Regions from separate parts of the Mesorhizobium sp. RCC_202 genome, predicted to be linked through region 2. Evidence: predicted binding sites of a transcription regulator. Region 2 holds the regulator's gene; the other holds the start of a gene.

The links. The regulator LexA, encoded in region 2, represses DNA repair genes until DNA is damaged. The targets are predictions, from matches to a motif close to TGTTCNNNNTGTGTTCNG.
Region 1: the regulator LexA is predicted to act here: its motif matches at 2,229-2,246, upstream of recA (recombinase RecA).

The regions. Positions count from the first base shown of each region.
Region 1 covers NZ_JBFUPO010000005.1:366,279-370,470, forward strand. Annotated here, with positions in the region: gene alaS (alanine--tRNA ligase) at 1-622, opposite strand, end outside; gene recA (recombinase RecA) at 1,071-2,171, opposite strand; gene AB6802_RS14665 (carbohydrate kinase family protein) at 2,448-3,386, shown strand; gene AB6802_RS14670 (pseudouridine-5'-phosphate glycosidase) at 3,438-4,192, shown strand, end outside.
Region 2 covers NZ_JBFUPO010000005.1:133,519-137,710, forward strand. Annotated here, with positions in the region: gene AB6802_RS13460 (AMP-binding protein) at 1-364, shown strand, start outside; gene kynU (kynureninase) at 380-1,627, opposite strand; gene lexA (transcriptional repressor LexA) at 2,090-2,830, shown strand; partial or broken gene AB6802_RS13475 (ComEC/Rec2 family competence protein) at 2,883-4,192, opposite strand, start outside.

The DNA of each region.
Region 1 (4,192 bases), 230 kb from region 2:
GCATGAACACCAGGTTCCAGAATTCCAGGAACCGGTCGCCGTCTTCCTCCGGGCTGCCGGGCGGGCCGCCCCAGATGTGCTCGCCGCGGTCGATGAAGATTTCCGAGCACGGGCCGCATGGGCCGGTGTCGCCCATCGCCCAGAAATTGTCCGAGGTCGCGATGCGGATGATGCGGTCGTCCGAAAAGCCGGCGATCTTCTTCCAGTAGCCAGCCGCCTCGTCGTCGGTGTGGTAGACGGTGACCAGCAGCTTGTCCTTGTTCAGCCCGAATTCTTTGGTGATCAGGTTCCAGGCAAGCTCGATGGCACGTTCCTTGAAGTAATCGCCGAACGAGAAATTGCCGAGCATCTCGAAGAAGGTGAGATGGCGCGCGGTGTAGCCGACATTGTCGAGGTCATTGTGCTTGCCACCGGCGCGCACGCTCTTCTGCGCCGTCGAGGCGCGCGAGTAAGGGCGCTTCTCCAGGCCGGTGAAGACGTTCTTGAACTGCACCATGCCGGCATTGGTGAACATCAATGTCGGGTCGTTGCGCGGCACCAGCGGGCTCGAGGCGACGATCTCGTGCCCTTCCTTGCGGAAGTAGTCGAGGAATGTCGACCGGATCTCGTTCACGCCAACCATGGTACTTGCCTTTTTCGCGAAAACCGCCGGCACGGCCGGCGGCAATGAGCATTGTGTTTAAAGCAATTCCAGGAAACGTGTGAAGTCCGTCCGGAATGGCGTCAAAACGAAGTGATGGACTGGCCTTTTAGCGATAGGCCTTGGCGCTGTCCAGAAACACGGGAACTAAGCATGTCGCCCAAAAATGCGCAGCGGTTTTGGGGAAACGACATGCGCAAAAACAAGCGTTGAAGCGCGTCGTCTGTTTCAGCGCGACGCGCTTTAGCCAGGCGACAAAGCCCAGCGCTCGAATTCCCGCGCTTAAAACGCAAAACCGCCGGCACGAGGGCCGGCGGTTCGGGTACGCAATACTCAAGAACTCAATTACATAAGCATAAGACAATAAACCGGGATTGTGGCCGAACTCCGGCCAAGCCGGCTAATTGCCCGTTCCCGGAATTCCGGCGCATCAGACAGCGCCAGCTTCATCCTCGAAACCGTCATCGCCGTTGCCTTCGGACCTGTCATTCTCGAGGAATTTCTCGGCGATCAGACCGGCATTCTGGCGCAACGCCAACTCGACTTCGCGCGCGGTGTCGGGATTGTCGCGCAGGAACAGCTTCGCGTTCTCGCGGCCCTGGCCGAGACGTTGCGAATTGTAGGAGAACCAGGCGCCCGACTTCTCGATGACGCCCGCCTTGACGCCGAGATCGACCAGTTCGCCGGTCTTCGACACGCCTTCGCCATACATGATATCGAACTCGACCACCTTGAAGGGCGGCGCCAGCTTGTTCTTGACCACCTTGACGCGGGTCTGGTTACCGACGACCTCGTCGCGGTCCTTGACCGAGCCGATGCGGCGGATGTCGAGGCGCACCGAGGCGTAGAATTTCAGCGCATTGCCGCCGGTCGTGGTTTCCGGCGAGCCGAACATGACGCCGATCTTCATGCGGATCTGGTTGATGAAGATGACCATGGTGTTGGAGCGCGAGATCGAGGCGGTCAGCTTGCGCAGCGCCTGGCTCATCAGGCGAGCCTGCAGACCCGGCAGCGAATCGCCCATCTCACCTTCGATTTCAGCGCGCGGCGTCAGCGCCGCGACCGAATCGACCACCAGCACGTCGATGGCGCCGGAGCGCACCAGCGTGTCGCAGATTTCCAGCGCCTGCTCGCCGGTATCGGGCTGCGAGATCAAAAGGTTCTCCAGATCGACGCCGAGCTTGCGGGCATAGACCGGGTCGAGCGCATGTTCTGCGTCGACGAAGGCGCAGATGCCGCCCTTCTTCTGGGCTTCGGCCACCGTGTGCAGCGCCAGCGTCGTCTTGCCCGAGCTTTCCGGCCCGTAGATCTCGATGATACGGCCGCGCGGCAGGCCGCCGACGCCGAGCGCGATGTCGAGGCCGAGCGATCCGGTCGGCACGGTTTCGATCTCGACCACCTGCTCGTTGGCGCCGAGCCGCATGATCGAGCCCTTGCCGAAAGCGCGCTCGATTTGCGACAGCGCCGCATCCAGAGCCTTTGATTTGTCCACTGCCTTGTCCTCTACAAGCCGCAAAGAATTCTGAGCCATGATACATCACCCCTTGGTCGTCAATGAAGGCCGGACAATCCGTAATCCCTGTTAGTTTGTACCTTTTTTGTTCTCATTTGGCAAGAGGCAACAAACATTTGAAAAACATTCAATATCTGGATTTGTTCTATTTTTGTCTCACCAGGGCTAGTCGCGGCCGCGACGACTGGTCCAGAAGCACCCGCTAAACCGGCCGCCCGAATCGCGAACGATTGCGAGGCTGCCCGGAGAAACCTAGTGTGCGCAGCCGAACGATCAATGAGGTGAACTCCCCGCATGCCGACATCCCCGACAATCCTGGCGCTGGGCGGCGCCCATATCGACCGGCGCGGCCAGGTGTCGGGCGCCTATGTGCCCGCCGCCTCCAATCCGGGCGTCATGCGCGAGGATGTCGGCGGGGTCGTCTTCAACGCGCTGCGCAGCGTGGTCAAGCGCGGCGTGTCGGCCTCGCTGATGTCCGTGCGCGGCGGCGATGTGGCTGCAGAGACAGTTGCCTCGGCCATCGACGATGCCGGCATTACCGACCTTTCGGTGGTGTTTCTCGACCGCGTCACGCCGAGCTATACGGCCTTGATCGACGCAGAGGGCGAGCTGATTGTCGGCCTGGCCGACATGGCGCTCTACGATCTCGCTTTTCCAAAGCAGATAAGACGCGCCAAGGTGCGCGAGGCGATCGACGCCGCCGACGCCATCCTGTGCGACGCCAATTTGCCGACAGCGGCGCTGGAACGGCTGACAGCACTGGCCGGCGGGCGGCCGGTCTTTGCCATCGCCGTCTCGCCGGCCAAGGTCGTCCGCCTGGCGCCGCTGCTCGAGGCGCTGTCACTGCTTTTCATGAACCGCCGCGAAGTGGCGGCCCTTGTCGGCGCCGGTCTGTCGGATGGGGACGCCGTCGGCAAGCTGAGGCAGGCTGGCCTCGGCGCCGGCGTGATCACCGCCGGCAGCGCCCCGGTTCTGGGCTTCGACGATGGCGGCATGTTCGAGATCGATCCGCCCGCGCCGCGCCGGATTGCCGACGTCACGGGCGCCGGCGACGCGCTGACGGGCGCAACGGTTGCCGCGATGCTGCGCGGACTGCCCTTGCGCTCCGCCCTGCGCGAGGGCCTGGCCGCGGCGATGCTTGCCATCGAGAGCGCCGAGGCCGTGCCGGCCTTCACGGCGGCGAGCTTCGCGCAGGCGCTTGCCCTTGTGCCGCAGGCGCGGGAAGTGGCATAGGGCCAGAAAAATCATCTTGCCGGAGCCCAATTCTCCGGATCGGAGACAGACATGACGCCGCAAACCGCCAGCCCCTTCATCGACATCCATCCGCCGGTCGCCGAAGCGCTCCGCGCCGGCAAGCCTGTGGTGGCGCTGGAATCGACCATCATCACCCATGGCATGCCCTACCCCGACAATGGCGCGATGGCGGCCAAGGTCGAGCAGATCATCATCGAGGGCGGCGCCACACCGGCGACGATCGCCGTGGTCAACGGCCGCATCAAGATCGGCCTCTCCGACGGCGAACGCGAATCGCTTGCCATGACCGGCGACGCCATGAAGCTGTCGCGCGCCGATATCGGCTTTGCGGTGGCTGAAAGTCGCACCGGCGGCACCACCGTCGCCGCGACCATGATCGCCGCGCATATCGCCGGGATAAAAGTGTTCGCCACCGGCGGCATCGGCGGCGTCCACAAGGGCGCGGAAAAGAGTTTTGATATTTCGGCCGACCTCGATGAGCTGGCGCGCACGCCGGTCATCGTCGTCTCGGCCGGCGCCAAGGCGATCCTCGACATCGAAAAGACGCTGGAAGTGCTGGAGACGCGCGGCGTGCCGGTGGTCGGCCACGCCTGCGAAACCATGCCGGCCTTCTGGTCGCGGCAGTCGCGCTTCCGCGCCCCGCTCACGCTGCACAACGCGGAAGAGATCGCCCGTTTCTACGAAACACGACAGGCGCTTGGCCTGAGCGGCGGCATTCTGATCGCCAATCCGGTGCCGCGGAATGACGAGATCTCGGCCGACGAGATGGCCGGCTACATCGAAGC
Region 2 (4,192 bases):
CTTCGTGCAGGACGAGGACGGCTTCTTCCATTTCGCCGCCCGCTCCGACGACATGATCGTCAGCGCCGGCTACAACATTGCCGGCCCTGAGGTCGAAGCAGCACTTCTGTCACACCCCGACGTCACGGAATGCGCCGTCATCGGCGCCGAGGATAGCGAACGCGGTCAGATCGTCGAGGCGCATGTCGTGCTGGCAACCGGCGTGGCGCCGGACGCCGCGACGGTCAGACGCCTGCAGGATCACGTCAAGGCAACGATCGCGCCTTACAAATACCCCAGGTCAGTAAAGTTCATCGCGGCCTTGCCCAAGACCCAGACCGGCAAGATCCAGCGTTTTCGTCTACGCAGCGAAAAGGCCCATTAAGCGGGCGATTCCGCTTCAGGTAACGGCCGTCTTGACCGCAAAGCGCGCGTCCTGCCAGGCGCCTGTGCGCAGGATATCCTCCAGCACGCCGACCGCATCCCAGACATCGCGATAGCCGACATAGAGCGGCGTGAAGCCGAAGCGAATGGTGGACGGCGCGCGGAAATCGCCGATGACGCCACGCTCGATCAAGGCGCGCATCACCTGGTAGCCGTTGGGATGGGCGAAGGACACCTGGCTGCCGCGCTCGGCGCCATCGCGTGGACTTTCTAGCTCGAGGCCAAAGGCGCCGCATCTGGCTTCGACAAGCTGGATGAACAGATCCGTCAGCGCGATGCTTTTGTCGCGCACGACGGTCATGTCGACCTCGTCCCAGAGATTGAGCGCGCCCTTCAGCGCCCGCATCGACAACACCGGCTGCGTTCCGCACAGGAACCGGCGAATGCCCGAGCCTGCGGCATAACCCTGTTCGAAGGCGAAAGGCCTTGCATGGCCCCACCAGCCGCTGAGCGGCTGGCGGATGTCGCCGTGGTGGCGGTTCGCGGCATAGATGAAGGCCGGCGCGCCCGGACCGCCATTGAGATATTTGTAGGTGCAGCCGATGGCGAAATCGGCATTCGAGCCGTCGAGATTCACCGGCAGCGCACCCGCCGTATGGCAGAGATCCCAGACGATCAACGCGCCGGCCTGGTGGGCCTTGCGCGTTAGCGTCGCCATGTCGCGCAACCGACCGGACTTGTAGTTGACGTGGTTGACGAGGATGACGGCGACGCGTTCGTCGATCAATTCCTCGATCGCCGGGGCGTCGACGCCTTCCAGGCTCAGCACCGTGCCGGGCCGTGTCGAGGCCACGCCTTCCGCCATGTAGAGGTCGGTCGGAAAGCTATCGCCCTCGGCAACGATGACGGACCGTTCAGGCCGCATGGCCAGCGCTGCATGCAAAACCTTGTAGATGTTGATCGAAGTCGTATCGCAGACGACCGTCTGGCCGGATCCGGCGCCAATCAAGCGCCCAAGCTGGTCACCCAATTCGACGGGCATGTCGAACCAGCCGGCGGTGTTCCAGGCGCGGATCAGATCCTGCGCCCATTCACGCCTGGCGGCGTTTTCGATCTCGCTGAAGACATCGGATGAAGCGGCACCCAGTGAATTGCCGTCGAGATAGATGACCCCATCGGGCAGCACGAAGCGATCGCGCATGGAGCGCAACGGATCGGCGGCGTCCATCGCCTCAACAGACGCCAGATCAGGAATTCCCGTCATTATGCAATTGCCTCCCGTTCGGGCCCGACGCAGCATATGAAGCTACCGCCGGCCATGCGCGGTTTGTCTCACCGCCGTCCACGCTACGGCAAGACCCTTTTGTCCTTGTCCGCTGGTCCATCGATGCCAGGCGAGAGATCGGAATTATGCCGACGTTGGCCTTTTGAGTTCGTTTCGTTCACGGTGCCGCAGATGAATCGGGTGGCAGAGCCTATCCCGCCCTGCGCATTCACGATGTGGACGTCCCCGTCTCCTGTGAACGATGGGGTTGTAAAATGGAACGGAATCAAGACCTAAGGCTCAGCCGGCCCTCGCAACGGCATCCGCGCCGACGCAACATGGTTTCGGCTGTCCTAACAAATTCACTAAACTTTAAACGGTTGCGGAACACAACTGGAACAGATAGTGTTTGTTCTGGGTTTGTTTTTCTGATTCTGGTTTCTGAACCCTTGGGGGCGGCCGATGCTGACGCGCAAACAACATGAACTCCTGATGTTCATCCACGAACGTCTGAAAGAGAGCGGCATTCCTCCGTCCTTCGACGAAATGAAGGAAGCGCTCGACCTTGCGTCGAAGTCCGGCATCCACCGACTGATCACGGCGCTGGAAGAACGCGGTTTCATTCGCCGGCTGCCCAACCGGGCGCGGGCATTGGAAGTGCTGCGGCTGCCCGATTCGATCGCGCCCGGCCTCAATGCCGCGAGGAAGTTTTCGCCAAGCGTCATCCAGGGCGGCCAGGGCCAAGGCAATCTCGGCCGGCAGATCAAGCCGGCGGCTTCATCGCGCGCACCCTCGCCGAGCAATGACGACGATGCCGTTTCGGCCATCTCTATCCCGGTCATGGGCCGCATCGCCGCCGGTGTACCGATCGACGCCATTCAGCACCGGACGCATTCGATCTCCGTGCCGCCGGACATGATCACGGGCGGCGAGCATTACGCGCTCGAGGTCAAGGGCGACTCGATGATCGAGGCCGGCATCTTCGACGGCGACACCGTCATCATCCGCAACGCCGACACGGCGAGCCCGGGCGAGATCGTCGTGGCGCTGGTCGACGATGAGGAAGCGACGCTCAAGCGCTTCCGCCGCAAGGGCGCCTCGATCGCGCTCGAAGCCGCCAACCCGGCCTATGAGACGCGCATCTTCGGGCCTGACCGGGTCAAGGTGCAGGGCAAGCTTGTCGGGCTGATCAGACGTTACTGAGCAATTCCAGGAAAAGTGCACAGCGGTTTTCCGTCCGGAATTGCGTAGCGATCTACTGAGCCGGCGGCGAGGGCTTCGCATCCGCCCTCTCCGGCTTTTTGTACGGCGCTAGCCCCCTCGCCTCGCGCGCGTATTTCCGCTGCTCGTGCCAGGGCCGGTACGGCTGCTCGACGGCGTAGCGAACGACTGGCCGCGCCGTTGCCGACTGCGTGTCGAAGAAGACGGCGGCACTGCCGTCAAGCGCGAGCTGCCGCTTGGTAACGACGAGAATGCGCGGATCCCAGCACGGATTGTAGGCCGTGGCGTCGTTGATGACGATGAGGTCGGCGAAGCCGCAGGCTGGGCGTGCGCTGTCGCGGGTCTCGGCGAGCGCGACGATCGCGCCGGATGGATGCCGGCCGATGCACAGGTCACCGGTGCAGTAGAAAGGTGAGCCCGGCGGCAGGTCGACTGGATCGGCGACGTCCAACGCGCCTCTGGCGAAGATCTCCGGCGGCACGATCGTTTCCGACTGCAGCGCTCGCTTCCAGTTGTCGGTCGTGAATTCGTTGGCGCGCTCACGGTTGATGGCGAGCTCGCCGCCGCCGATCGGCATCGCCACCAGATGCGCATCCTCCGAAATGAGAAGGTCCGGGGTGCGCACATGCGGAATGGCCAGCAAGGCGGCAAGCGCGAAGGGCGCGGCGGCGAGCCTCAGCCAGGTGGTCGCCATGGTGGCGATGACAAGCGCGATCGTTGCCAGAAGCACCGACTGGATCGAGATCAGGCCGACAGCGTCGACCGGCGAGCGCTCGGAAATCCATGCCGAAATCGCAACCATCGCCGTCAGGCCCTTGCCCATCACATAGAGGAACGGGCCGTCGAGGCCGAAGGGCATGGCCAATGCGCTCAGCACTGCAAACGGCATGACGATCAGTGAGACGATCGGCATGACCGCAAGGTTGGCCACCAGGCTGAGCGGCGATACGCGCTGGAAATGCCAAATGGCGAACAGCACCGTCGCGCTGCCGGCGATCAGCGATGTCATGGCCGCGCCGCCGACGCCAACCGCCAGTTTTCTCGACCAGAAACCCAGGAATGAATGCTTTGCCGGCGGCGCCCGTATTTTGTCGGCGCGGTAGTCGGCCCAGCCGGCATAGGCGCCGACGAGCGCCGCGGTCGCGGCAAACGACATCTGGAAGCTCGGGCCGACCACCTCGTGCGGCGAAACCAGGATGACGGCGATGGCCGAGATCGCCAGATTGCGCATGGTCAGCGCCGCGCGATCGAAAAGCACCGCAATCAGCATCACCGCCAGCATGATGAAGCTGCGCTCGGCCGCGACCACGATGCCGGAGATGACGAGATAAGCGGCGATCGAGA